3 regions of the Ramlibacter sp. bp-362 genome follow, and region 1 is predicted to be linked to each of the others. Evidence: predicted binding sites of a transcription regulator. Region 1 holds the regulator's gene; each other region holds the start of a gene.

Evidence for each region. The regulator LexA, encoded in region 1, represses DNA repair genes until DNA is damaged. The targets are predictions, from matches to a motif close to ACTGTATNNNNATACAGT.
Region 2: the regulator LexA is predicted to act here: its motif matches at 3,736-3,753, upstream of imuA (translesion DNA synthesis-associated protein ImuA).
Region 3: the regulator LexA is predicted to act here: its motif matches at 4,042-4,059, upstream of ACY0MJ_RS08265 (DNA topoisomerase IV subunit B).

The regions. Positions count from the first base shown of each region.
Region 1 is NZ_JBUDXE010000011.1:109,611-119,043, reverse strand. Features, by position in the region: gene xseA (exodeoxyribonuclease VII large subunit) at 1-533, opposite strand, end outside; gene ACY0MJ_RS16515 (MotA/TolQ/ExbB proton channel family protein) at 884-1,516, shown strand; gene ACY0MJ_RS16510 (ExbD/TolR family protein) at 1,513-1,941, shown strand; gene lpxK (tetraacyldisaccharide 4'-kinase) at 1,946-2,938, shown strand; gene ACY0MJ_RS16500 (Trm112 family protein) at 2,919-3,125, shown strand; gene kdsB (3-deoxy-manno-octulosonate cytidylyltransferase) at 3,130-3,891, shown strand; gene adk (adenylate kinase) at 4,007-4,666, shown strand; gene ACY0MJ_RS16485 (asparaginase) at 4,663-5,598, opposite strand; gene lexA (transcriptional repressor LexA) at 5,667-6,341, shown strand; gene ACY0MJ_RS16475 (hypothetical protein) at 6,454-6,723, shown strand; gene ACY0MJ_RS16470 (DUF1993 domain-containing protein) at 6,720-7,235, opposite strand; gene ACY0MJ_RS16465 (D-2-hydroxyacid dehydrogenase family protein) at 7,334-8,341, shown strand; gene ACY0MJ_RS16460 (MFS transporter) at 8,338-9,433, shown strand, end outside.
Region 2 is NZ_JBUDXE010000004.1:136,260-145,692, reverse strand. Features, by position in the region: gene ACY0MJ_RS06900 (error-prone DNA polymerase) at 1-1,674, opposite strand, end outside; gene ACY0MJ_RS06895 (Y-family DNA polymerase) at 1,690-3,024, opposite strand; gene imuA (translesion DNA synthesis-associated protein ImuA) at 2,990-3,721, opposite strand; gene ACY0MJ_RS06885 (ABC transporter ATP-binding protein) at 3,861-5,708, shown strand; gene ACY0MJ_RS06880 (DNA-3-methyladenine glycosylase) at 5,701-6,327, shown strand; gene ACY0MJ_RS06875 (hypothetical protein) at 6,390-6,998, opposite strand; gene ACY0MJ_RS06870 (CoA transferase) at 7,126-8,514, opposite strand; gene ACY0MJ_RS06865 (3-oxoacid CoA-transferase subunit B) at 8,533-9,171, opposite strand; gene ACY0MJ_RS06860 (CoA transferase subunit A) at 9,182-9,433, opposite strand, start outside.
Region 3 is NZ_JBUDXE010000005.1:92,338-101,770, forward strand. Features, by position in the region: gene parC (DNA topoisomerase IV subunit A) at 1-42, opposite strand, end outside; gene ACY0MJ_RS08255 (diguanylate cyclase domain-containing protein) at 61-1,206, opposite strand; gene ACY0MJ_RS08260 (lytic transglycosylase domain-containing protein) at 1,210-2,043, opposite strand; gene ACY0MJ_RS08265 (DNA topoisomerase IV subunit B) at 2,043-4,007, opposite strand; gene ACY0MJ_RS08270 (MFS transporter) at 4,167-5,390, shown strand; gene ACY0MJ_RS08275 (hypothetical protein) at 5,392-5,523, shown strand; gene ACY0MJ_RS08280 (dienelactone hydrolase family protein) at 5,520-6,413, opposite strand; gene ACY0MJ_RS08285 (SDR family oxidoreductase) at 6,504-7,316, shown strand; gene ACY0MJ_RS08290 (class I SAM-dependent methyltransferase) at 7,321-7,866, shown strand; gene dapA (4-hydroxy-tetrahydrodipicolinate synthase) at 7,863-8,777, shown strand; gene bamC (outer membrane protein assembly factor BamC) at 8,810-9,433, shown strand, end outside.

The DNA.
Region 1 (9,433 bases):
GGCGCCAGCACCACCGGCACGTGCGGCGCGCGCCGCCGCAGGCAGGTGACCACGTCGTGCAGCGCCGCCGCGCCGAGCGAGGTGACGATGCCGATGCCCTTGGGCAGCAGGGGGAGCGGCCGCTTGCGGCCGGCGTCGAACAGGCCCTCGGCCTCCAGCTTCGCCTTCAGGCGCAGGAACTGCTCGAACAGCGCGCCCTGGCCGGCCCGCCGCATGCTCTCGACGATCAGCTGCAGGTCGCCGCGCGGCTCGTACACGCCCAGTCGCCCGCTCACCTCCACCAGCTCGCCGTCGCGCGGCGCGAAATCCAGCAGCCCGGCCGCGCGGCGGAACATGGCGCAGCGGATCTGCCCCTGCGCATCCTTCAGCGAGAAGTAGCAGTGGCCGCTGGCCGCGCGCGAGAAGCCGGTGAGCTCGCCGCGCACCGTCACGGGATTGAAGCGCGCTTCGAGCGCGTCGGCCACGGCGCGGCACAGCGCGCCCACGGCCCAGACGCGGCGCGCGACGCCCGCCGCGAGGTTTCCGTCCGTCAACAAACCAGGCACTCCCGAGGGTAAACCCCATGGAATTCCATCCACAGCGTGCTCCAGAGGCCCTTCGTGCCGGACGGCCGCGCGCCAACGCAGATTTCTCCGAGCAAGTGCTTGATCTGCAAAGGGAAATTCCTGCTCATTTGGTCATCGTTCTGTCTGGGTGAAGCACTGGCGCGGGCCGGCGGGGTGGCGAGGGGCCTTTCTCAACAAAGTTATCCACAACTTTTGTGAGTGTCGTCCTACGGCCACGCGGCTACGTCCTACAGTGCGCAACTCGCTGATAATCCGGCGACGCGAGGCGCGCGAAATGACGCCCTTCCAGCAGTAAGAGACCCGGCGGAGTACCCCTTTTGCTTTCGATCATACAAGCCGCAGGCTGGCCGATCTGGCCGCTGGTTGCCTGCTCCATCCTCGCCCTCGCCCTGGTCATCGAGCGCTTCCTGAGCCTCAAGACCGCCAAGGTCGCGCCGCCCCGCCTGCTCGACGAGGCGCTGGCCGTCTCCCGCGTGTCGGTGCCCTCGCCCGACGTGGTGCGGCAGCTGGAACAGAACTCCGCGCTCGGCGAGGTGCTCGCCAGCGGCTTCCGCGCGCTCAACTCCGACCCGCGCTGCAGCGAGGCCGACCTGCGCGCCAACATGGAGCACACGGGCCGCGCGGTGGCGCACCGCCTCGAGCGCTACCTGAACGCGCTGGCCACCATCGCCTCGGCCGCCCCGCTGCTGGGCCTGCTGGGCACGGTGATCGGCATGATCGAGATCTTCGGCTCGCAGGCGCCCACGGGCGGCGCCGCCGGCGGCAACCCGGCGCAGCTCGCGCACGGCATCTCGGTCGCGCTCTACAACACGGCCTTCGGCCTGATCATCGCGATCCCGGCGCTGATCTTCTGGCGCTACTTCCGCGGCCGGGTCGACGAGTACCTGCTGACGCTGGAACTGGCCGCCGAGCGCTTCGCCCGCCACCTCAACCAGCTGCGCCGGGCATGAACTTCCGTCCCCGCGTCAAGGAAGAACCGGAGATCAACCTGATCCCGTTCATCGACGTGCTTCTGGTCGTGCTGATCTTCCTGATGCTGACCACCACCTACAGCAAGTTCACGGAGATGCAGCTGAAGCTGCCGGTGGCCGACACCGAGGCGCAGCGCGACTATCCGCGCGAAGTGGTGGTCGCCGTGTCCAGCGACGGCCGCTACATGGTGAACAAGCATGCGGTGAACGGCCGCAGCCCCGACGCGCTCGCGGAGTCGCTGGCCGATGCCGCGAAGATGGGCAAGGATTCGGTCGTGATCATCAGCGCCGACGCGACCGCCACCCACCAGTCGGTGATCACCGTCATGGAAGCGGCCCGGCGCGTGGGCCTGAGCCAGATCACCTTCGCCACCCAGTCCTCGGCACAGGCCGGGGCCAAGTAGCCCGATGGCGCAGGCGCTGCAGCGCGCCTGGCTGCGCCGCGGCCCGCTGGCCAGGCTGCTGCTTCCCGTCTCCCTGCTCTACCGCGCGCTGGTCGCGCTGGCCCGCGCCTCGTACGCCAGCGGCCTGCGCCGGCGCGAGCGGCTGCCGGTGCCGGTGGTGGTGGTCGGCAACGTGGTCGCCGGCGGCGCCGGCAAAACGCCGGTCGTGCTGGCTGTGCTGGAACACCTGCGCGCCCGCGGGCTGCAGGCCGGCGTGGTCTCGCGCGGTTACGGCCGCGCCGGCAGCGGATGCACCGAGGTCGGCCCCGATGACGATCCCGCGCGCGTGGGCGACGAGCCCCTGCTGCTGCGCCGCCGATCCGGCGTCCCGGTCTTCGTGGCGCCGCGCCGCGCCGACGCCGGCCGCGCCCTGCTGCGCGCGCATCCCGGCACGCAGGTGATCGTGAGCGACGACGGCCTGCAGCACCACGCGCTGGCACGCGACCTGGAGATCTGCGTGTTCGACGGCCGCGGCACCGGCAACGGCTGGCTGCTGCCGGCGGGGCCGCTGCGCGAACCCTGGCCGCGGGCCGTGGACCTGGTGCTCGTGCACGGCGGCGCGCCGGGCATCGAAGGCCACGCGATGGAACGGCGGCTGGCGGCGCACGCGGTGCGCGCCGACGGCGCCACGCTGCCGCTCGCGCAGCTGCGCGGCCAGCCCGTGCATGCGCTGGCCGGCATCGCCCGGCCCGAGACCTTCTTCGCCATGCTGCGCGGGCAGGGCCTGGACCTCGCCGCGACGGTCGCGCTGCCGGACCACCACGACTTCGCTTCCGCCCCCTTCCCGCCGGGCGCCACGCTGGTCTGCACGGAAAAGGACGCCGTGAAGCTGTGGCGCCTGCGGCCCGACGCGTGGGCCGTTCCGCTCGAGGTGGCGATCCCCGATGCGTTCTGGCAGGCATTCGATCGCCTGCTCGATGCGCGGCTATCATCGCCGCATGGATCCCCGCCTCCTTGAGCTGCTGGTGTGCCCCGTGACCAAGGGGCCGCTGGACTACGACCGCGAGCGCCAGGAACTGCTCTCGCGCAGCGCCCGCCTCGCCTACCCGATCCGCGACGGCATCCCGGTGCTGCTGGAGGAGGAGGCGCGCACCCTCAGCGACGAGGAACTCGAGCGCCTGCCCCCGCGCACGCCGCTGGTCTAGGCGCATGGGTTTCACCGTCCTGATCCCGGCGCGGCTGGCATCGACCCGCCTGCCGGACAAGCCCCTGGCCGACATCGGCGGCCTGCCCATGGTGGTGCGCGTGGCGCAGCGCGCCGAGCAGTCGGGCGCCGCGCAGGTCGTCGTGGCCGCCGACAGCGAACGCATCGCCGACGCCTGCAGCCGCCATGGCGTGCGCGCCGTGCTGACGCGGCCCGACCACCCCTCCGGCAGCGACCGCCTGGCCGAGGCCTGCGAGCAGCTCGGGCTGGGCGGCGACGACCTCGTGGTCAACGTGCAGGGCGACGAGCCGCTGATCGCGCCGGCGCTGATCGACGCGGTGGCCGGCCTGCTGCAGCAGCGGCCGCAGGCCAGCATGAGCACCGCCGCGCACCCGATCGCGTCGCTCGCGGAGTTCACCAACCCGAACGTCGTGAAGGTCGTGCTGCAGGCCGACGGCCTGGCGCTCTACTTCACGCGCGCGCCCATCCCGTGGTGGCGCGACGGCTTCGCGCAGGGCGTGAACGCCCTGCCCGACCCGGCGCCGCTGCGGCACATCGGCATCTACGGCTACCGGGCCGGCTTCCTGCGCGACTTCCCCCGCATGCCGCCCGCGCCCGTGGAGTCCTGCGAGGCGCTGGAGCAGCTGCGGGCGCTGTGGCACGGCCACCGCATCGCCGTGCACGTGAGCGACGAGGCGCCGGGCGCGGGCGTGGACACGCCCGAGGACCTCGAGCGCGTGCGCCGCCGGTTCGCCGCCGGCGCCTGAGGCCCCCCGCCGCGCGCGGGGGTGCATGCTATCCTCTGCCGCAACGGCGCAGGCCGGCGCGGGAGGCGCCGCGGCCACCGCGCCTCCCGCTTCCAGGAAAACCGAGGATTCCCCCATGAGACTGATCCTGTTGGGCGCGCCCGGCGCCGGCAAGGGAACACAGGCAGCCTTTCTCTGCCAGAAATACGGCATCCCGCAGATCTCCACCGGCGACATGCTGCGCGCGGCCGTCAAGGCCGGCACGCCGCTGGGCCTGGCCGCCAAGAAGGTCATGGACTCCGGCGCGCTGGTCAGCGACGACATCATCATCGGGCTGGTGAAGGAGCGCATCGCGCAGCCGGACTGCGCGCGCGGCTTCCTGTTCGACGGCTTCCCGCGCACGATCCCGCAGGCGGAGGCGATGAAGAACGGCGGCGTGAAGATCGACTGCGTGCTGGAGATCGACGTGCCCTTCGACGCGATCGTCGAGCGCATGAGCGGCCGCCGCTCGCATCCGGCCTCGGGCCGCACCTACCACGTGAAGTTCAACCCGCCCAAGGTCGAGGGCAAGGACGACGTGACCGGCGAGCCGCTGATCCAGCGCGACGACGACCGCGAGGAAACGGTGCAGAAGCGCCTGGAGGTCTACGCCGCCCAGACCCGCCCGCTGGTGGAGTACTACAGCAACTGGGCCAAGGCCGACCCGCAGAACGCCCCGAAGGTGCGCCGCATCGACGGCCTGGGCAGCGTGGAAGAGATCACCGCCCGCGCGCTGCAGGCGATGGCGGACTGCTAACGCATCAACTCCAACATCAACGCGATCCTCGCCTTCACCGGCGAGAGCCCGTCCATCCCGGGGATCGCGTCGCCTTCCCGCCCGAACACCCGCCCCTGCGCGCAGCGTGCGCTGCGCCGGACAGCCACGCCCTGCTGCTGCGCCGCGAGCAGCGCCTCTTCGAGCGCGTGGTGCACCGTGCCGTTGCCGGTCGCCGCGACGACCAGGCCCGCCACGCCATCGCGCACCAGCGCATCCACCGTCGCCGCGGACGCGCCGGCGTAGCTGAAGACCACCTCCACCCGCGGCCAGGCCTCGGGATCGGGCACCGTCGCGGCATTGCGCAGCGCCGGCCCCTGCGGCCACGCGCGCAGCACGCGCAGCCGCCCTTCCTCGACGTAGGCGATCGGCCCGGCGTCGCCCGAGCTGAACGCATCGGCGCGCCAGGCGTGCAGCTTCTGCACGTCGACGGCACCGTGCACCGCGCCCGCGAACACCACGCTCACGCCCTGCGCGATCGGCGAGGACGCGACCGCGAGCGCGTCGACGAGGTTCTGCGGCCCGTCGGCCGCCGCCGAAGTCGCCGGGCGCATCGCGCCGGTCAGCACCACGGGCTTCACCGGCGCGAGCACCGCGTGCAGGAAGAAGGCCGTCTCCTCCATCGTGTCGGTGCCGTGCGTGACGACGATGCCGGCGACCTCGGGCCGCGCGAGCCAGTGCGCGCAGCGCCGGGCGAGGCTGCACCACACCGCGAAGTCCATGTCCTTGCTGTCGATCTGCGCCACCTGCTCGGCGCGCACGTCGATGTCGGCGGCGAGCGGCAAGCCGCGCAGCAGGTCCTCCACGGCGATGGCCGCGGCCTGGTAGCCGAGGTTGTCCTGCGCCGATGCGGCGCGTCCCGCGATGGTCCCGCCGGTGCCCAGGACGACGATTGTTCTTCGACTCACTTGCATTCCCGTGGAAACTGTTGAAAAATACAGGTACTGGATATCAACACAGTGCACCCACCGAGGAGCCCGCCATGATGGACACGCCCAAGCTGACGGCCCGCCAGCAGCAGATTCTGGACCTGATCCAGAGCGCGATCGCGCGCACCGGCGCCCCGCCCACGCGCGCGGAGATCGCTGCGGAACTCGGCTTCAAGTCCGCCAACGCCGCCGAGGAACACCTCCAGGCGCTCGCGCGCAAGGGCGTCATCGAGCTCGTGAGCGGCACGTCGCGCGGCATCCGCCTGCGCGGCGAGGCGCTGCGCTCCATCAACGAATCGCGCCACAAGCAGTTCGCGCTGCCGCTGCCCGGCATGGCGCAGCTGGCGCTGCCCCTGGTGGGCCGCGTCGCGGCGGGCTCGCCCATCCTCGCGCAGGAACACGTCGACCAGACCTACTACGTCGAAAGCGGCCTGTTCCAGCGCCGGCCCGACTACCTGCTGAAGGTCCGCGGCATGTCGATGCGCGACGCCGGCATCATGGACGGCGACCTGCTCGCCGTGCAGGCCACGCGCGAGGCCAAGAACGGCCAGATCATCGTCGCGCGCCTTGGCGACGACGTCACCGTGAAGCGCTTCCGCCGCAACAAGCAGGTGATCGAGCTGCACGCGGAAAACCCCGACTACCCGACCATCGTGGTGGAGCCGGGCGAACCCTTCGAGGTGGAAGGCATCGCCGTCGGCCTGATCCGCAACACGATGCTGATGTAAATCCCCGCGGCCGCCGCAGGTGGCAGGCGTATGGCGAGGCGTCGCCATCACCCTGCGGCCGCCGCATGTCCAACCAATCCTGCCTGTGTCTTGCGCGAACAGGAGCTGTCACATGGCAACCGCATTCTTCCTTCCCCTCTCCCACCTGCTGCAGGCGCTCGCCGCCTTCTTCGCGCCGCCGCGCGCCGTCGCCGTGCCTTGCGCCGTGTCGCGTCCGGCCGCGCGCCGCATGGCGCAGCCCGCGCCGGCCAAGCCCTTGCGCGTCGTCCGCGTGCTGGAGCCCAGCGCCCCGCGCGCGATCGCCGGGCGCATGGTGATCTCCGGCCGCCTGGCCGACGTCTGCGCCGAACTCGACCGGCTCGCCGCCCTGGAAGCGCGCTAGCGCTTGCCGCCGGACAGGTAGTCCGCCTTGCCCAGGTCCACGCCGTTGTGCCGCAGGATCGCGTACGCGGTGGTCACGTGGAAGAAGAAGTTGGGAAGGGCCCAGGTGGTCAGGTAGGCCTGGGCCGTCATGGTGCGGGTGGCCTCGCGGCCCGCGGGGAAGGTGATCTCCTTGTCCTCGGTGCCGTCCAGCGCGCTGGCCGGCACGCTCCCCAGATAGTCCACGGTCTTCTGGATGCGGGCCTTCAGCTCGGCGAAGGTCGTCTCGGTGTCGTCGAACTTCGGCGCCTCCCGGCCCGAGATGCGCGCCACGGCCAGCTTGGCCGCGTCGCAGGCGATCAGCACCTGCCGCGTGAAGGGCAGCATGTCGGGCGCCAGCCGGAAGTTCGCCAGCACCGCCGGGTCGAACTTGCGTGCCTGCGCGTTGGCCTCGCCCTTGTCGAGGATGTGCACCAGGTTGCGCAGCATGTGCTGGAACAAAGGCACGCTGGCTGCGTACATGGACATCGCCATCGGAATTCCCTCCTGTCTGGAAAGGCCGCATCGTACGCCGGCCGCGCCCGGCGCGCCGGCCGCGGCACCGCCGCGGCGGCCAAGGCACAATCGAGGGAATGAACATCGTCATCCTCGATGATTACCAGGACGCCGTGCGCAAGCTGCAGTGCGCGTCCAAGCTGGAGGCGTATCCGGCCAAGGTCTTCACCAACACCGTCAAGGGCATCGGCCAGCTGTCGGTGCGCCTGCGCGACGCGGACGTGATCGTGCTGATCCGGGAGCGCACCGCCATCTCCCGCCAGCTGGTGGAAAAGCTGCCGCGCCTGAAGCTGATCTCGCAGACCGGGCGCGTCGGCGCGCACATCGACATCGAGGCCTGCACCGAGCGCGGCATCGCCGTCGCCGAGGGCGTGGGCTCGCCCGTGGCGCCGGCCGAACTGACCTGGGCGCTGATCATGACGGCCATGCGCCGCCTGCCGCAGTACATCTCCAGCCTCAAGCACGGCGCCTGGCAGCAGTCCGGCATGAAGTCGGCCTCGATGCCGCCCAACTTCGGCATCGGCATGGTGCTGCGGGGCAAGACGCTGGGCATCTGGGGCTACGGCAAGATCGGCCAGCTGGTGGCCGGCTACGGCAAGGCCTTCGGCATGCGCGTGCAGGTCTGGGCCAGCCCCGAGTCGCGCGCCAAGGCGGAGGCCGACGGCCTGATCGCCGCGCCCAGCCGCGAGGCCCTCTTCGCCGAGAGCGACGTGCTGAGCCTGCACCTGCGCCTGAACGAGGAGACCTTCGGCATCGTGAAGCTGGAGGACCTCAACCGCATGAAGCCGACGTCGCTGATCGTCAACACCTCGCGCGCCGAACTGATCGAGCCCGAGGCGCTGATCGCCGCGCTCAACCGCGGCCGCCCGGGCATGGCGGCCATCGACGTCTTCGAGAGCGAGCCGATCCTGCAGGGCCACGCCCTGCTGCGGCTGGAGAACTGCATCTGCACGCCGCACATCGGCTACGTGGAGCAGGAAAGCTACGAGCTGTACTTCGGCGCCGCCTTCGACAACGTCGTGAACTACATCAAGGGCACGCCCACCAACATCGTCAACCCGGGAGCGCTGCAGGTGCGGCGGTGAGCCGCAACGGGGTCCTCTGGGCCCTGCTGTTCGGCAACTTCGTGATCGGCACCGGCGTCATGACGGTGCCGGGCACGCTGGACGAGATCAGCAGGGCGCTGGACGTGTCGATCGCCACGGCCGGCCAGCTGATCTCCGCCGGGGCCGTGCTGATGTGCGTGGGCGCGCCGCTGTGCGCCGCGCTCGTCGCCGGCTGGGACCGCCGCCGCCTGCTCGCGTTGTCGATGGCGTGGTACGCGCTGCTGCACCTGGCCTGCGCCCTCGCTCCCGGCTTCGCCTCGCTGCTGGTCCTGCGCGTGCTGGCCCTGGTGGCGCCCGCGATCTTCACGCCGCAGGCGGCGGCCTGCGTGGGCCTGCTGGTGCCGCCGCAGGAACGCGGCCGCGCGATCACGTTCATCTTCCTGGGCTGGTCGCTCGCCTCGGTGCTGGGGATGCCGATCGCGGCCTACGTGGGCGGCACGCTGGGCTGGCGCAGCGCCTTCGGCGTGGTCGCGGTGCTGAGCGTCATCGCCGGACTCTGGGTGTGGCGCGCGATGCCCGACGGCGTGCAGCCGGCGGCGCTGTCGAAGGCCGCGTGGGGCGAGACCTTCCGCTCGCGCGCGCTCATGACCGCCGTGCTGGTGACGGTGCTCTCCGGCGCCGGCCAGTTCGTGCTGTTCTCCTATTTCGCGCCCTACTTCCGCGAGAAGCTCGCCGTCACGCCGGCGCAGCTGAGCCTGTACTTCATGTGGTTCGGCGCCTTCGGCCTGCTGGGCAACATGCTCATGGCCCGCTCCATCGACCGCATGGGCGCGCCGCGCGCGGTGATGATCGGCATCGCGCTGATGGCCGCGAGCCTGCTGCTGTTCCCGCTCGGCACCAGCCTCTGGCTCGCCGCCGCCGTGAGCGTGCCCTGGGCGCTGGGCTGCTTCTCGTCGAACTCGGCGCAGCAGGCGCGCCTGGTCGGGATCGCGCCGCCGCTCGCGGCCGCTTCCGTGGCGCTCAATTCCTCCGCGATCTACGCCGGCCAGGCGATCGGCGCGGGCGCCGGAGGCTGGCTGATCGCGCGCGGCGGCATGGACTGGCTGCACTGGGCCGGCTTCGTCGGCCTGC
Region 2 (9,433 bases), on a different contig from region 1:
CAGCGCGAAGGGCGCGCCGCGCCGCTGGCCCACGAACTCCAGGCAGCGGCGGATCGCCGTCAGCATGCCCAGGGCGAGGATGTCCACCTTCAGCAGGCCCATCTCGTCCAGGTCGTCCTTGTCCCACTGGATCACCGAGCGGTCCTTCATCGCCGCGTTCTCCACCGGCACCAGGCGCGTGAGCTTGCCCTGCGTGAGCACGAAGCCGCCCACGTGCTGGCTCAGGTGGCGCGGGAATCCCATCAGCTCCTCCGAGAGCTCCATCCACAGCGCGAGCGACTTCGCCGGCGCGGCGACGCCGAGGCCCGCCGCCAGCTCGCCCAGCTTCTGCTCGCGCAGGCCGCGCTCGTCGAACCAGAAGTGGTCCTTGGCGAAGGCGTCCACCAGCGCGTCGGGAATGCCCATCGCCTTGCCGACGTCGCGGATCGCGCTGCGCGTGCGGTAGGTCGCCACCACGGCGGCGATGGCGGAGCGCTCGCGGCCGTACTTGCGATAGATGTACTGGATCACCTCCTCGCGCCGCTCGTGCTCGAAGTCCACGTCGATGTCGGGCGGCTCCTTGCGCGCGCGGCTGATGAAGCGCTCGAACAGCAGGTCCGAGCGCGTGGGGTCCACCGCCGTGATGCCCAGGCAGTAGCACACGGCGGAATTCGCCGCCGAGCCGCGGCCCTGGCACAGGATGCCCTGGCCGCGCGCGTAGCCGACGATGTCGTGCACCGTCAGGAAGTACATCTCGTAGCCGCAGTCGGAGATGAGGTCCAGCTCGCGCACCAGCTGCCGCCGCACGGACCAGGGCACGCCCTGCGGATAGCGGCCGCGCGCGCCCTCGATGGTGAAGCGGCGCAGCGCCTGGCGCGGCGTCAGGCCCGCGGGCACGGTCTCCAGCGGGTACTGGTACTTGATCTCCTCCAGGCTGAAGCTGCAGCGGTCGGCCACGTCCAGCGTGCGCGCGAGCAGCTCCGGCGGATAGACCGTGGCCAGGCGCATGCGGTGGCGCAGGTGGCGTTCGGCGTTGGGCTGCAGCGCGAAGCCGCATTCGGCCACGGGACGGCCCAGGCGCACGGCCGTCATCACGTCCTGCAGCGGCTTGCGCGAGCGCGCGTGCATGTGCACGTCGCCGGCGGCCACCAGCGGCACGCCGGTGGCGTCGCCCGCCTGCTGCAGGACTTGCAGGCGCAGTTCGTCGTCGCCTTCCAGCAGCAGTTCGACGGCCAGCCACAGGTGCGTGCCGAAGCGCTGCTGCGCCCAGTCGAGGCGCTCGCACAGGTCGTCGAGGGAGATGCCGGGCCCGGGCGCGAGCAGGATCTCGCAGCCGGCCAGCAGCGTGAAATCGCTATGCTCCCGGCTGCAAACGTACTCGCCTTTCTCCGCCTCGCGGCGCGCCCGCGTGATGAACTCGCAGAGATTGCCCCAGCCGGTGACGTCGCGCGCCAGCGCCACGAGACGGAAGCCGTCGAGCGCGAACTCGGCGCCCAGCAGCAGCTTCAGCCCGAGCTTCTTCGCTTCGGCGTGCGCGCGCACGACGCCGGCCACGGAGCATTCGTCGGTGATGGCGAGGGCCGTGTAACCCAGGGCATGCGCGCGCTGCACCAGTTCCTGCGGGTGCGAGGCGCCGCGCTGGAAGCTGAAGTTGGAGAGGCAGTGCAGCTCCGCGTAATCGGGCAGCCAGGACATGATGGGGACGAACCTTCAGGCGTAGAGGCCGTGCAGGAACCACTGCGCGCGATCCTGGTCGGCGGCGAGCCGCTCGCGGAAGATCCACAGCAGGCCCGCGCTCGCGCTGCGGGCGATGAAGTAATCGCGCAGCACCGGCGCGGCGGCCTCCGGATCCCACCACGCGGCCTCGAGCCGGCGCGCGCGCGTGAGCAGTTGCAGCGGGCCCTGGTAGCAGGGCTTGTCGCCCTTGACCTGCAGGCGCAGGGGTTCGCGCAGCAGCCATGGCGGCAGGAAGGCATCGGTCGGGATTCCGGACTTCGTGCCTTTCGCAGGCTGGCGGTGAGCGCAGCGAACCCCAGCGCTTTCGCGCATCGCTGGGGTTCCTTCGTCACCCCAGCCTACGAAGACTTCCCGACGCTCCGGGCGATGGTCTTCCATGGGTTTCGCGACGGTCACATTGTCTTGCCCCAACCGCACGCTCAACCGCTCCACCAGCTGGTGCAACCGCTCCCCCGGCCGGTTCTCCTCCGGCAACAAGCTGGTCGTGATGCCGCCCCAGGGCACCGTCTCCAGCGTGCGCAGCCGCAACTGGTTCGCCGGCGCCGAGATCGCCGTGCGCGCCAGCTGCTCGGAAGCCAACCGCCGCAGGTGCTGCATGTCCTGCGTCGGCTGCGCCGTGCGCAACTCGATCCGCTCCGTCGGCGGCAGCGGCTTGCCGTCGATGCGGCGCAGGTCCAGCGTCCATTCGAATTCCACCGCCAGCACGCCCAGGTTGCGCCCCTGCAGCCAGGCCTGCAGCCGCGTGAGCAGGTGCTGGCCCGTGAACAGCAGTTCGGGCGCCGCGCTCGCCAGCGCCGGCAGTTCCAGCTTCTGGTCGAAGCCCGCGGGCAGCGTGATCCAGGGATAGCGCTCCGGCCGCTGCCCCGCCGCGCAGTCCAGCGCCTGCAGCAGCTCCGCACCGAAGCGGCGGCTCAGCCCCGCGCGCGGCAGCGCCCGCAGCTGGCCGAGCGTCGTGCAGCCGATGCGCTCCAGCGTCGCCAGGTGCGGCCGCGCGGCCGTGAACACATCGAGCGGCAAGGCGTCGGGCAGCGGCTCGCCCGGCTTCTCGCCACGGCGCTTCAGCCGCAGCAGCGCCAGCGCGGCGAGCGCCGTCGGCCCGCTCGCCCAGGCCGCGCACTCCAGCCCGGGCTGGCCTTGCAGCAGCGCGCGCAGCAGCTTGCGCCGCCCGCCGAACAGGCGCTCGGACGCGCCCGCCTCCAGCAAGACGGCTTCGTCGACGAAGGCGACCCGGGGGGTGAACTGCAGGCAGCGCCAACCCCAGGCCGTCGCGTCTTCATCCCGCGAGGCTTGCAGTGCGATCCAGTACATGCGACGCGGGAGTGGTGGGGGCGACGGCGCCGCGCCGCGCCTTGCGCGCGGCCAGCAGCGCCGACAGTTGCGGCGGGTGCGAGCGCAGCGCCAGCGGCTGCAGCAGCGGCGGGCCGCGCCGCTTGAGGATCTGCACGGCGAGTTCCTCGCCGTCCTGCACCGCCAGGCGCAGGCGCGCCGGCGAGGACTGCTCGCGCACGGCCAGCGGCCGGAACACGACCAGCAGCTTCTCGCCGGCCTGCGCGCACAGGTGCAGCCGGCGCAGGTCTTCGGCGCGCGCCTGCGGCAGCCAAGCCAACACGGCGCAGACGTCGGCGCAGCGCAAGGCCTGCTCCGCGGCCCACAGGCGCGCGGACGGCTTCTCCGCCTGCACGCACAGCAGGTGCTCGGGCACGATGCCCTGCTCGCGCAGCGCCGGCCCGTAGGGCTGGTAGGGCGGATGCACCAGCACCGCCGGATCGCCGCGCTCGCGCATGGCCTGCGCGAGCCCCGGGCCGGCGAGCTGCCAGACGTGCTGCTGCGCCTGCTTCTGCAGGATCTCGACCAGGTGGCCGAGCGGCCAGCCGCCCCCGGGCAACTGCGCGTCCAGCGCGGCGTGGCCCGTGGGGAGCGTGCGCTCCTGCGCCTGCGCCAGCTCGCGGCCGCGCCAGACCTGGGGCGGCAGGGCGAGTTCGGCGGCGGCGTGGAGGGCGTTCATGGCGGGGTGGTTGGCCTGGTTATTTATACAGTGTTTTTCCCGCCGACTCCACCCGCCTGCCCCTGCCCGCGCATCGAAGGGGCGATTCCGGCAATACTGCCGATGCGGCCGCTGTCCGCGTTTTCCCCGGAGACTTTCGTTGTATCGGCTGTTCGAGAAACTGCTTCACCCCTATCCCGAGGCCGAGCCTCCGGAGCTGCCCAAGACCTTCTTCTCCTTCGTGTGGGCCTGCACCGCCGGCATGCGCGGCTACCTGGTCCTGCTGGCCTTCCTGAGCGCCGCCATCTCCACCTGGGACGCCTGGCTGTTCGCCGTGCTCGGCCGCGTGGTGGACTGGCTGGCCCGCACGCCGCCCGAACTGCTGTGGCAGCAGGAGCGCGGCGCGATGGCGGTGTTCGTGCTGATCCTGTTCTCCAGCGTCGCCCTGGTCGGCTTCCACACCTTCGTGAAGCACCAGACGCTGGCCATCAACTTCCCGCTGCGGCTGCGCTGGAACTTCCACCGCATGATGCTGGGGCAGAGCCTGAGCTTCTACGCCGACGAATTCGCCGGCCGCATCACGACCAAGGTGATGCAGACGGCGCTGGCCGTGCGCGAGATGCTGTTCACCACCACCGAGGTGATCATCGGCATCGGCGTCTACTTCATCACCATCCTCGGGCTGGCGGCGAGCTTCGACACGCGGCTGGTGATCCCGCTGCTCGGCTGGCTGGCCTGCTACGCCCTGTCGTGCATCTACTTCGTGCCGCGGCTGGGCCGCGTCGGCAAGGCGCAGGCGGACGCGCGCGCCATGATGACGGGCCGCATCACCGACGCCTACACCAACATCTCCACCGTCAAGCTGTTCTCTCACACGCAGCGCGAGGCCGGCTTCGCGCGCCAGGCCATGACGGAGTTCATGACCACCGGCTACCGGCAGATGCGGCTGGTCAGCAGCTTCGAGATCGTCAACCACACCCTGGTGGTGTCGCTGATCGTCGCCACCGCCGGCTACGCCGTGTGGCTGTGGACGCGCGGCCAGATCGGCCCGGGCGCCGTCGCGGCCGTGACCGCGATGACGCTGCGCGTGAGCGGCATGTCGCACTGGATCATGTGGGAGATGGCCTCGCTGTTCGAGAACATCGGCACGATCCAGGACGGCATCGCCACGCTCACGCGGCCGCGCCAGGTGCTGGACGCGCCGGACGCCAAGCCGCTGGAGGTGTCGCGCGGCGAGGTGCGCTTCGAGCACGTGCGCTTCGGCTACGGCAAGCCGCAGGCGGTGATCGACGACTTCAACCTGGTGGTGCATCCCGGCGAGAAGGTCGGCCTGATCGGCCGCTCGGGCGCCGGCAAGTCCACGCTGGTGAACCTGCTGCTGCGCTTCTACGACCTGGAGGGCGGCCGCATCCTGATCGACGGGCAGGATGTTGCGCACGTCACGCAGGACAGCCTGCGCGCGAGCATCGGCATGGTCACGCAGGACACCTCGCTGCTGCACCGCTCGGTGCAGGACAACATCCTCTACGGCCGGCCGACGGCGAGCGTCGAGGAGATGGTGCAGGCGGCGAAGCGCGCGCAGGCGCACGAGTTCATCCAGAAGCTCACGGACCCGCAGGGCCGCACGGGCTACGATGCGCACGTGGGCGAGCGCGGCGTGAAGCTCTCGGGCGGACAGCGCCAGCGCGTGGCGATCGCCCGCGTGATGCTCAAGGACGCGCCCATCCTGCTGCTGGACGAGGCGACCAGCGCGCTCGATTCGGAAGTGGAGGTCGCGATCCAGGCCAGCCTGCACACGCTGATGCAGGGCAAGACGGTGATCGCGATCGCGCACCGCCTGTCCACCATCGCGGCGCTGGACCGGCTGGTGGTGATGGACCAGGGCCGCATCGTCGAACAGGGCACGCACCGCGAACTGCTGGCGCAGGGCGGCCTGTACGCGGCGCTGTGGGCGCACCAGAGCGGCGGCTTCCTGGGCGAGACGGAGGAGGAACTGGTGGATGCCTAGGAGGCTACGGCCGGCGGACTTCGCCGGCAACGCGCCGGAAATGGCGCAGGCCCTGATCGGGGCGGTCTTGCTGGTGGACGGCGTCGGCGGCCGCATCGTCGAGACGGAGGCGTACGACCGGGAGGACCCGGCATCGCACAGCCATTCCGGGCCGACGCCGCGCAACAAGGCCATGTTCGGGCCGCCGGGGCGGGCGTACGTGTACCGCTCCTACGGCATCCATTGGTGCCTGAACTTCGTCTGCCGCGAGGAAGGACATGGCGCGGGGGTGCTGATCCGCGCGATCGAGCCGCTGGAGGGGATCGAGACGATGCGCGAGCGGCGCGGGCTGCACGATGTGCGCCTGCTCTGCTCGGGGCCGGGGCGCGTAGGGCAGGCGCTGGCGATCGTGCATGCGTTCAACGGCCACCGGCTGGACCAGAAGCCTTTCGAGGTGCTGGCGGCGGAGCACGACCACGAGCTGGTGGTGGGGCCGCGCATCGGGATCAGCAAGGCCGCGGACGTGCCGTGGCGCTTCGGGCTGGCCGGATCGAAGTTCGTGAGCCGGCCGTTCCCGAAGACTGCCGCTCCCTCTCCCTCTCCCTCTCCCTCTCCCGCTCGCGGGAGAGGGTTGGGGTGAGGCTCGGGGCGCGCCTGCCCCTCACCCCAGCCCTCTCCCCGAAGGGGAGAGGGAGAAAGACATCACTCGCGCACGATGTTGATGCTGCCGCCGCGCTGGATGATTGTCAGCGGCGGGTCGCGCATCTCGGTGATCACGGTTTCCTGGCGCGCCCGCGCCGGTGCCGGGCCGGCGCCCAGGACCGTGGTGTCCACCACGGCTGCCGGTGCGCGGGCGAGCGCCGTCTCCGAGGGGATCACGCTGAAGGTCGGGATGTCGACCCGCGCCGCCGCGCTGCCCGGCACGACGGCGACGCCGGCCGAGGCGACGGTGTAGGGCAGGTTCTGCCGCTGCGCCGTCTCGATGTCGGTGAACAGCGGCGCGGCGCTCGAAGGCGACAGCTGCCGGCCCGTGCGCTCCATGCGGATCGTGTTGGGCGGGATCGTCCCAGCGGTGGGGCGCGCGGCCTGCGCCACGCTCACCGGCGTGCAGGTCGCGGCCTGGTCGAACACCATGCTGGCGCCGGCCGGGTAGCGCTGCGCCAGCGCCTGGTGCAGCGGCAGGCTCATGTCCACCGGCGCGTCGTGGCCGCGGTAGACCACCCGGTTGTTGGCGTCGTAGACCGTGTAGCAGGCCATCGCGTTGGCGCCCGCCAGCAGCAGCCCGCACAGAACCATCATCTTCGCTTTCATGTCTTGCCTTCCGCGCGCCCGGGGACGCCCAATCCTGATGGCCGCATGATGAGCACGCCGGCGTGCCCGGTGCGCAGGCCAAGCCTGTCACCCGCTGTCAGCGTCCTTCCCGCGACGCCAGTGGAACTTACCAGCGTGCCGGCGAATCACCCGGCCGCTCCGACGGCCGGATCCACGCGGCCGGCGTGCGGCCGAGCTGGGCACTGTGCCGGGTGCCGCGCAGCACGCCCCAGGCCGAGGGGCTGTCTTCCAGGAAGGGCTCCGGGCCGGGCGGCGTGACGGCGAAGCCGTTGGCCACGCGCCCGAGCCCGCGCAGCCAATGGCCGGTCTGCGCCAGCGAGACCTGGACGTGCCAGCTGCCGCCTTCCTGCTGCTGCCGCGCCAGCGCGGCGGCGGCCCCGAAGGCGATGAGGTAGCCGGTGGCCTGGTCGAGGATCTGCATGGGCAGCGCGCGGGGCCGCGTCGCGTCGCCGGCCGCTTCGGCTTCGGCCAGGTTGAAGCCCGTGGCGGTCTGCACCAGCGAGTCGAAGCCGCGCCGTCCTTGCCAGGGCCCCTGCGGCCCGTAGGCGGAGAGGGAGACGCAGACGATGCCGGGGCTGCGCTCGGCGAGCGCCTCGGGTCCGTAGCCCAGCTGCTGGAGCGCGCCGGGGCGGTAGCCCTGCACGAAGACGTGCGCGCCCTGCACCAGCGCGTCCATGGCCGCGCGGCCGGCCGGGTCGCGCAGGTCCACGAGGGCCGAGCGCTTGCCGCGGCTGGTGTCCGCGATCGCCTCGATGTTGGGCAGCTGCGGCGCGTTGACGAGCATCACGTCGGCGCCGTAGGCGGCGAGCGCACGGCCGCCCACCGGGCCCGCGAGGATGCGCGTGAGGTCGAGCACGCGCACGCCGGTGAGCGGGCGCTGGTCGGCCGCGAGCGGCGGCAGTTCGCGCGGCGGCGCCTCACCGATGCGCGTGAGCGTGAACAGCGGCTGCGCCGCGATGGCGCGTCCCGGCTCGCTCGCGTCCCATTCGGCGAAGCTGCGCAAGGCGGAGGCGACCAGGCCGGCTTCGGCGGCGGCCGTCTCGAAATCCACGGCGTTCCAGCCCAGCATCGCCTGCTCCGCCGCCTTGCGGTCGGCGGTGGCGGGGTCCAGGCCCAGCAGGCGCAGGGCGCCGTCGCGGTGGTGGGCGAAGTTGGCGTGCACGCGCACCCAGCCGTCGCGGGCGCGGTAGAGGCCGGAGAACTTGTCCCAGAGCTCGGGGGCGCGGCCGTCGAGGCTGAACCAGCCGAGGCATTCGGCCGAGGCGTGGATCGCGTCGACCGAGACCGATTGGCGCGGCGTGCCGCGCACGTGGGCGAGTTCGCAGGCGGCGAGGGCCGCGGCGGCGATGGTGGTTTGGGCGGCGGTGGCGACCGGGAAGGAGGAGGGGTAGACCGGGTCGGTGCCGGTGAGGTGGGCGTGGGTGAGGGCAGCGGGCGGCAGGCCGGCGAGGTGCCAGAGTGCCGCCAGGGGGCCGCTGGGGATCGCTGCGCTCACCGCCAGCCTACGAAGCCATCATGAAAGCAGCTTCACGCCGGTCTTCGATTGCACGAAGTCCAGCGTGACGCCGGGTGCGAGTTCGACCACCTTCAGGCCCTTGGGCGTGACGTCCAGCACCGCCAGGTCCGTGATGATCCGGTCGACCACGCCCACGCCCGTGAGCGGCAGCGTGCACTCGGGCAGGATCTTCAGGTCCTCGGTGCCGTCCTTCTTCTTCGCCACGTGCTCCATCAGCACGATCACGCGCGGCACGCCGGCGACGAGGTCCATGGCGCCGCCCATGCCCTTGACCATCTTGCCGGGGATCATCCAGTTGGCGAGGTCGCCCTTCTCGCTGACCTGCATGGCCCCCAGGATGGACAGGTTGATCTTGCCGCCGCGGATCATCGCGAAGCTGTCGTGGCTGCCGAAGATGGCCGAGCCCTTGATCGTGGTCACGGTCTGCTTGCCGGCGTTGATCAGGTCGGCGTCGACCTCGTCGTCGGTCGGGAAGGGGCCGATGCCCAGCATGCCGTTCTCCGACTGCAGCCAGACTTCCTTGTCGCCGGTGAAGTTGGCCACCAGCGTCGGGATCCCGATGCCGAGGTTCACGTAGAAGCCGTCCTGCAGTTCCTGCGCCGCGCGCGCGGCCATCTGGTCTTGGGTCCAGGGCATGTTGTTCTCCTTACGCGGGCCGGGTGGTGCGCTTCTCGATGCGCTTCTCGGGACTCGGGTTGTGCACGATCCGGTGCACGTAGATCCCCGGCAGGTGGATGTCGTCGGGGGCGAGCTCGCCCACTTCCACGATCTTCTCCACTTCGACGATGCAGACCTTGCCCGCCATGGCGGCGGCCGGGTTGAAGTTGCGCGCCGTGAGGCGGAAGCGCAGGTTGCCGCTCTTGTCGGCCACGTGGGCCTTCACCAGCGAGACGTCGGG
Region 3 (9,433 bases), on a different contig from region 1:
GTCGTCGCCGTCGCCGGCCAGGGGGATGATTTCTTGCTCCATGCTTCTCGGGTCAGTCCATCAGGGGTTGGACGCGTTCAGTTCTTCCTGCGTGATCGTCACGATGCGCCGCTCGGAGCCGGCGCGCAGTTCCTGGTCCATGCGCGCGTTGAGCTTCAGCAGCAGCAGGCGCGGCGCGATGTCCTCGGCGGGCACGGCCGCCTGCACGATGCGAAAGCGCAGGTATTCCGCCTTCGCGGCGGCCAGCGGCTCCTTGAGCCCGGCCACGAGGATACGCGTTGCGATGGTGGCCGCCGCCTCGCCGGGCGCCGCGCCCTCGGCCAGCACGCCCAGGCGCGCGTGGGTCAGGCGGGCGGCCACGTCGCCGTCGCGCAGCAGCGATTCGCGCACGCGGCTCGCCGCCGCCAGCACGGCGGATTCGGCCGCCTCCGGGCCGAATTCTGCCGCGAGCGCCGCGAGGTTCTCGATGTGCACGACCATCACCACGCTCGGGTGGCCGTAGCGGCGCGTGAGGTGGCGCGCCGCCAGCATGCGTTCGGCCAGCACCAGCGGCGTCGCGAGGCCGGTGAGCGGGTCGACGGTGTTGCGGGCCTGGATGCGCGCGCGGGTCTCGCCGAAGATGCGGCCGCGCCAGCCGCAGGCGAGGTAGGTGCACGCGGCCCACACCGTCAGCAGCCCGGCCAGCACCAGCGCGTCCTCGATGGCGTACGGGGGCGCGGTCGCCTCCACCAGCATGCCGGCGATCGAGAGCGCCGCCACCGCCGGCAGCAGCCACCAGACCCAGGGCCGGCTCTGGCGCCACGCGCGCACGAGCACCAGCGCGACGATCGCCGTCCACAGCACGATGCCGATGGCGAAGGCCCAGGGCGTGTAGACGGCGGCGGCCGCCAGCAGCGGCAGCGCGCCGGCGCTGACCACCAGCAGCCCGCGGCGCGCGCGGCGCAGGCCGGCCGCGTGGCTCATCATGTCCATCAGCTGCAGGCCGGCGAGCGCCGGCACCAGCAGCAGCACCGCGGGCGGCAGCACGGACGGGTTGCCCACCACCGCCTGCACGGCGACCACGGCCATCAGCGTCGCCGCCGCATGCAGCAGGAAGGCGCGCTCGCGGTAGACGTTCGCCTGGATCACGCAGGAAAAGACCAGCAGCACCTGCGCCCCGACGCAGGCGCCGAGCCACAGCTGGGCGGGGTCTATGGTTTCCGTCATCCCTCAGTAGTCGAGCACCGGCTCTTCCGCTTCGGCCGGCGGCGCCGAGGCGGCCAGCAGCGGCAGGCCGGCCGGCACGTTGCGCCGGGCCGCGACGCCCGCCGGGCCGGGCAGCTCCACGCGCACGCGCCGCGGCGGCTCGGGAGCGGCGGCCGTCATGGCCGGCGGCTTCAGCATCGTGTAGAGCTGCATCACCGTCTGCACGTAGTTGCGCGTCTCGGGATAGTCGGGGATGCGGTTGCCGGCCCGCCGCACCGCGCCCTCGCCCGCGTTGTACGCGGCCAGCGCGAGCTCCAGCCGGCCGGGGTAGCGGCGGATCAGGTCGCGCAGGTAGCGCGCGCCCGTGCGCACGTTGATGCGCGGGTCGGTGAGCTTCTTCGCGATCGGCGCCTTGCGGTCGCCGCGCACGCCGTAGCGCTGCGCCGTGGCCGGCATGATCTGCATGAGGCCGACGGCGCCCTTGGGCGAGACGGCGTCCGGGTCGAAGCCCGACTCGGTCGCGATCAGCGCCTGCAGCAGTTCGAGGTCGATGCCCTGCTCGCGCGAGGCCTCGCGCAGGTGGTGCTTCACCTGCTTGAAGCTGGGCGAGATGTCGAAGAAGGCGATCAGCTTGCTGGCCGAGCGCGTGGGCACCGCCACCTCGCGCGGCGTCGGCCCGGCCGGCGCCGGCTCCTCGCCGCCGCGGAAGAACAGCTCGTAGCGCGCATCCAGCGGTTCCGCCGCGAAGTGCGCCACGCCCTCTTCGTCGACGTAGCCCCAGACCTCGGCGTGCGCCGGGGCCAGCCAGCCCAGCGACGCGGCCAGCAGCAGCGCGAGCAGTGCCGGCCGGGCGGCCATCAGATGTCCACCTCCACGGCGTCGCCGTGCAGTTCCATCAGCTCGCGGCGCGCCGCGGCCTCGCCCTTGCCCATCAGCTTGGTGATCAGGTTCTCGGTGCCGCTGAAGTCGAAGCGGCCCAGCTGCACCGGCAGCAGGCGCCGCGTGTCCGGGTTCAGCGTGGTCTCCCACAGCTGCTCGGCGCTCATCTCGCCCAGGCCCTTGAAGCGGCTGATGGTCCAGGCGCCCTCGCGCACGCCGTCCTTGCGCAGCTTGTCGAGGATGACGGTGAGCTCGCCCTCGTCCAGCGCATAGAGCTTGGAGGCCGGCTTCTTGCCGCGCGCGGGCGCATCGACGCGGAACAGCGGCGGCCGCGCCACGTACACGTTGCCGGCTTCGATCAGCTTGGGGAAGTGCCGGAAGAACAGCGTCAGCAGCAGCACCTGGATGTGCGAGCCGTCGACGTCGGCGTCCGACAGGATGCAGATCTTGCCGTAGCGCAGCCCGGAGAGGTCCGGTTCGTCGTTCGGGCCGTGCGGGTCGACGCCGATCGCCACCGCGATGTCGTGGATCTCGGTGTTGGCGAACAGGCGGTCGCGCTCGACCTCCCAGGTGTTGAGCACCTTGCCGCGCAGCGGCAGGATGGCCTGCGACTCCTTGTCGCGGCCCATCTTGGCGCTGCCGCCGGCGGAGTCGCCCTCGACCAGGAAGATCTCGTTGTGCGCCAGGTCCTTGCTCTCGCAGTCGGTGAGCTTGCCGGGCAGCACGGCGACGCCGGAGCCCTTGCGCTTCTCCACCTTCTGGCCGGCCTTCTGGCGCGATTGCGCCGCCTTGATCGCCAGTTCCGCCAGCTTGCGGCCGTACTCCACGTGCTGGTTGAGCCACAGCTCCAGCGCCGGGCGCACGAAGCTGGAGACCAGGCGCACGGCGTCGCGGGAGTTCAGCCGCTCCTTGATCTGGCCCTGGAACTGCGGGTCCAGCACCTTGGCCGAGAGCACGTACGAGGCGCGGGCGAAGACGTCCTCGGGCAGCAGCTTCACGCCCTTGGGCTGCAGGTTGTGCAGTTCGATGAAGCTCTTGACCGCGTTGAACAGGCCGTCGCGCAGGCCGCTGTCGTGCGTGCCGCCGGCGGTGGTGGGGATCAGGTTGACGTAGCTCTCGCGCACCGGCGCGCCGTCCTCGGTGAAGGCCACGCACCAGGCCGCGCCCTCGCCGTCGGCGAAGTTGTCGTTGTTGTCGGCGTAGCCCTCGCCCTCGAAGAGCGGGATCACCGGGTCCGCCGGCAGGGTCTGCATCAGGTAGTCGCGCAGGCCGCCCTTGTACTGCCAGGTCTGGGTGTCCTTCTTCTTCTCGTCGGTCAGCTGCACCGTCACGCCGGGCATCAGCACCGCCTTGCTGCGCAGCAGGTGGGCCAGTTCGGCCATGGGCAGCTGCGTGCTTTCGAAGTACTTGCCGTCCGGCCACACGCGCACGGTGGTGCCCTGCTTGCGGTCGTCGGGCCCGGCCTTGCGGACCTTCAGCTTCTCCTCGACGTCGCCGCCGGCGAACACGATGGTGGCGACCTGGCCTTCGCGCCAGGTCGTGACCTCCATCCGCTTCGCCAGCGCGTTGGTGACCGACACGCCGACGCCGTGCAGGCCGCCGGAGAAGCTGTAGGCGCCGCCCTTGCCCTTGTCGAACTTGCCGCCGGCGTGCAGCCGCGTGTACACGAGCTCGATCACCGGCGCCTTCTCCTCCGGGTGCATGCCGAAGGGGATGCCGCGGCCGTCGTCCTCGACGCTGACCGAGCCGTCGGTGTGCAGCGCGACCCGGATGCGCTTGCCATGGCCGGCCAGGGCCTCGTCGGCGGCGTTGTCCAGCACCTCCTGCACCGCGTGCAGGGGGTTGTCGGTGCGCGTGTACATGCCGGGCCGCTGCTTGACGGGCTCCAGGCCCTTGAGCACGCGGATCGAACCTTCGGAATACTCGGATGGTTTGCTCGCCATAGGGGTGCGGATTGTAGTCTCGGCCTTCCGCTTCACTGGATGAACATACAGGCACCCTAACATTGATGCCCTGCCTTCATCAATCCCGGCCGAAGAATTCAAGGGGTTGTCAGCGACGCGGCAAGCACGGGTGAGTCCTTCTCGCTACATTCGCGCTCCATGTCCGTCGCCGAACGCAAGCTTTCCATGACGCAGGTGCTCGCCTGCGGCGCCCTGATCGTCACCCTGTCCATGGGCATCCGCCACGGCTTCGGCCTGTGGCTGGCGCCCATCACGCAGGCCCAGGGCTGGGACCGCGAGACCTTCTCCTTCGCGCTCGCCGTGCAGAACCTGGCCTGGGGCTTCATCGGCATCTTCGCCGGCATGCTGGCCGACCGCTTCGGCGCCTTCCGCGTGCTGGTCGGCGGCTGCGTCCTGTATGGCCTGGGCCTCGCGGGCATGGCGCTCGCCCCCAACGCGCTCGTGTTCTCGCTGACGGCCGGCGTCCTGATCGGCGCCGCGCAGGCGGGCACGACCTACGCGGTGGTCTACGGGATCATCGGCCGGCAGATCGACCCCTCGCGCCGCTCCTGGGCGATGGGCGTGGCCGCCGCGGCCGGCTCCTTCGGCCAGTTCCTCATGGTCCCCGTCGAAGGCATGCTGATCAACGTCCTGGGCTGGCAGAACGCCCTGCTGGCCCTGGCGCTCGCCGTGCTGCTGATCGCGCCGCTCGCCTTCGGCCTGCGCGAGCCGGGCTTCGGCGCCGGCTCGGTGCCCGCGAAGCGCGAGCAGACCGTGATGCAGGCGCTGCGCGAAGCCTTCCGCTACCCGAGCTTCCAGCTGCTGATGGCCGGCTACTTCGTCTGCGGCTTCCAGGTCGTGTTCATCGGCGTGCACATGCCCAGCTACCTGAAGGACAAGGGCCTGTCGCCGCAGGTCGCGAGCTATGCGCTGGCGCTGATCGGCCTGTTCAACGTGTTCGGCACCTACATCGCCGGCACGCTGGGGCAGAAGCTCGCGCGCCGCAAGATCCTGGCGGGCATCTACCTGGGGCGCTCGATCGCGATCGCGCTGTTCCTGTGGGCGCCGCTGACGCCGCTGTCGGTCTACATCTTCTCCGCCGTGATCGGCATGCTGTGGCTGTCCACGGTGCCGCCCACCAACGCCACGATCGCGCAGATCTTCGGCGTGGCGCACCTGTCCATGCTGGGCGGATCGGCCTTCTTCAGCCACCAGATCGGCTCCTTCATGGGCGTGTGGCTGGGCGGCCTGCTGTACGACCGCACCGGCAGCTACGACATCGTCTGGTGGCTTGCCATCGCCCTGGGCGTGTTCGCGGCCCTCGTGAACCTGCCGGTGCGGGAAGCGCCCATCGCCCGCGGCAGCGCGCCGCAGCCGGCCTGAGATGCGCGCACGCCTGAAGACCCTCGCCCTCTGGAGCGGCATCGCCGCGGTGCTGGCGGGCGTCTTCGCGCTCTACACCCGGCCGCAGATGATGGTCGCCGTGGGCGACATGATCTGGGCGTGTTTCCGCTAGGACCCGCTGCCCGGGGGCAGCCGCAGCGCGATCCCCGTGCGCTTCAGGACCTCCAGCACGCGCGGGCGCCACACTTCGGGCGCGGCCGTGAACAGGGAGTGGCCGTCCTTGCCGTACGCTGGATACAGCACATGCTCGCCCACGCCGCCGGCGGCATGGAACCTGTCGAACCACTCCTTCGGATACTTCGGGCCGAAGTACATGTCGTTTTCCGTGTAGATCCAGAGCGTCGGGACGCGCGCCGTCTTGCCGTAGTCCTCGAACGTGCTGGCGTTGTTGGCCGGACGGCAGGGCTGCTGCGCGGACTGCTTGGGGTTGCCACCCGAGCCACCGGCGAAGTTGATGGCCAGCTGCACACCCGGCGGGTTGAGGGCCGCCACCGCGATGGCCGTCGCCCCGCCGAAGGACTGGCCCGCAACGACGGCCCGGTCCGGGAAGGTGTCTGCGCGGGCCCGCAAGGCCCCAAGCACCTGCAGGGTCTGCTGCGCCGACGCCGCATAAGCGGGCGCATAGACCTTGCGGCTGCAGGGTCCCGTGTCCTCCACGTCCGGGCCGCCGCTCGCGCCGTAGCCTATGCGCGTGGGGACTGCCACTAGGAAGCCGAGCTCGGCGAACCACTTCGAATTGGCCGTGTACCTCGCCCGAGCCATGGCGGCACGGCCGTTCGCGTCTCCGTCGCGGCCGTGATTGAGCACGAGGATGGGATAGGGCTGCGGCGCGGCGTCGTCGCGCCAGACCGTGACGACGATTTCCTGGCTCACGTTGCGGCCGAAGCCGTCCGTCACGGAGACCGGGACGCGGAGCACTTCCTCGACCACGGCGGCCTTCGCCTGGACGCACAGCGCGAGTAGCAGCAGCGCCTTCGCCGGAATTCCATTGCAACGCTCCATGTGGCCCTCCGAGTGGCGCGCGAGGCCGCGGACGTCCAGATTTCCTGCCGCAGCTTAGCCGCCATTTGCCCGCTCAGCTACATTGCGGGCATGAACGTCACCCTGATCACCGGCGGCTCCGACGGCATCGGCGCCGAGATGGCGCGCCAGCTCGCGGCGAAGCACGGCGCCGGGCAGGCGCTGGCGCTGGCCGGCCGCAGCCGCGAGAAGCTCGAGGCGGTGGCGGCGCAGTGCCGCGCGCACGGCGCACAGGTGGAATGCGTGGCCATGGACGTCGGCGTGGAAGTGCAGTGCCGCGACTTCGTCGAGCAGGCCGTGCGCGCCTTCGGCCACGTCGACACGCTGGTGAACAACGCGGGCATGTCCGCCCAGGCGCTGTTCGAGGACGTGCGCGCCGAAGACCTGCGCTGGTACGAGGACCTGATGCGGGTGAACCTGTGGGGTTCGGTCTGGTGCACGCATGCCGCCCTGCCCCACCTGAAAGGCACGCGCGGGCGGATCGTTGCGGTCAGCTCGCTCTCCGGCCTGGTCGGCGTGCCGGGGCGCACCGCCTACGCGGCGACCAAGTTCGCCATGGCCGGCTTCTTCGAGGCGCTGCGCGCCGAGCTCAAGTCCTCCGGCGTCAGCGTCACCATCGCCTACCCCGGCGCGGTGGACACGCGCATCCGCTACCGCGGCTACAACGCCCAGGGCGAGGCGGCCGGCGCCAGCGGGCTGAAGGAAGACGACCTGATGTCCGTGGAGGAATGCGCCCGGCTGATCGTCGACGGCATGGAGCGGCGCCAGCGCGAGGTCGTGATGACGGCCAAGGGCAAGGTCGGGCGCTTCCTCAAGCTGCTGGCGCCCGGCGTGGTGGAGGACATGGCGCTGAAGGCGCTGAAGGAAGAGGCGCGGCCGCGCTGATGCCATGCACGGAAGCGAAACGCCTTCGCCCTGGATCGTCCGCTTCGGCGGCCTCGTGCGGCCGGGCGGCGCCGTGCTGGACCTCGCCTGCGGCGGCGGACGGCACGCGCGCTGGTTCGCGGCGCGCCGCCACGCCGTCACGGCCGTGGACCGGGATGCGGCGGCGCTCGCCGCCCTGGCCGGCATCGCCGAGACCGTCGAGGCCGACATCGAGAACGGCCCCTGGCCGCTGGACGGCCGGCGCTTCGACGCCGTGGTCGTCACCAACTACCTCTGGCGGCCCCTGTTCCCGCGCATCCTGGAGGCCGTCGCGCCCGGCGGCGTGCTCCTGCACGAGACCTTCGCCCAGGGCAACGAGACCGTCGGCAAGCCCTCGCGCCCCGATTTCCTGCTGGCGCCGGGCGAGCTGCTGCGCGCCTACGCCGGGCTGCGCGTGGTCGCCTACGAGGACGGCTTCCTGCCGGCCCCGGAGCGCTTCGTGCAGCGGATCGCGGCGGTCCGTGAAGGGTCCGCCCCTACACCGTCGCGTTACCCGCTCTCGTTAGAATGAGGCATTCCCCGGGAAGAGACCCCATGACACCGATTACTGGCAGCATCGTGGCGATCGTGACGCCGATGCACGACGACGGCAGCGTCGACTACCCGACGCTGCGCAAGCTCGTCGACTGGCACATCCAGGAAGGCACGGACTGCATCGGCGTGGTCGGCACCACGGGCGAGTCGCCCACCGTCGACGTCGAGGAGCACCGCGAGATCATCCGCGTGGCCGTCGAACAGGCCGCGGGCCGCGTGCCCATCATGGCCGGCTGCGGCGCCAACTCCACGCAGGAGGCGATCGCGCTCGCGAAGTACGCGCAGAAGGTCGGCGCCGACTGCCAGCTGCAGGTCGTGCCCTACTACAACAAGCCGACGCAGGAAGGCCAGTACCAGCACTTCAAGGCGATCGCCGAAGCGACGGGCGACCTGCCCATGGTGCTGTACAACGTCCCCGGCCGCACGGTCGCGGACATGCTGCACGACACGGTGCTGCGCCTGGCCGAGGTGCCGGGCATCGTCGGCATCAAGGAAGCCACGGGCAACATCGAGCGCGCCCAGTGGCTGATCCAGCAGGCGCCCAAGGGCTTCTCCATCTACTCGGGCGACGACCCGACCGCCGTGGCGCTCATGCTGTGCGGCGGCCAGGGCAACATCAGCGTCACGGCCAACGTGGCGCCCCGGCTGATGCACGAGCTGTGCGTGGCCGCCGTCGCGGGCGACGCGAAGCGCGCGATGGAGATCCAGCGCAGGCTGATGCCGCTGCACAAGCACCTGTTCGTCGAGGCCAACCCCATCCCGGTGAAGTGGGCGATGGCGCGCATGGGCCTGATGGGCGGCGCGCTGCGGCTGCCCATGACGCCGCTGTCGCGGGCCAACGAGCCCGTGGTGGAAGGCGCGCTGCGCGCCGCCGGCCTGCTGGCCTGAGCGTGCGCACGAGAGAGACAAGAGGGGTTTCGATGAAGTTGATCGTGAAGTCCGGCCTGCTGGCCGCGGCCGTCCTGCTGTCCGCCTGTTCGGTGCTCGACGGCGACAAGGTGGATTACCGCAGCGCCACCCGCGGGCAGACGCTGGAAGTGCCGCCCGACCTGACGCAGCTCACGCGCGAGTCGCGCTACGTGGTGCCCGGCGGCCCCGTTTCGGCCAACAGCTACGCCGTGGGCCAGACGCTGCCGGGCGTGCCGACCGCCGCCACGGCCATCGGCGACGTGCGCGTGGAACGCGCCGGCAACGAGCGCTGGCTGGTGGTGAACCGCCCCGCCGACCAGCTGTGGGGCCCCATCCGCGACTTCTGGCAGGAGAACGGCTTCCTGCTCGCCATGGACCAGCCCAACCTGGGCATCATGGAGACCGACTGGGCCGAGAACCGCGCCAAGATCCCGCAGGATTTCATCCGCAACACGCTCGGCAAGCTGATCGACTCGGCCTACTCCACCTCCGAGCGCGACAAGTTCCGGACCCGCCTGGAGCGCTCGCCCAACGGCGGCACCGAGATCTACATCAGCCACCGCGGCATGGTGGAGGTGTACGCCAACGCGCAGAAGGACCAGACGGTCTGGCAACCGCGCCCGAGCGACCCGGAG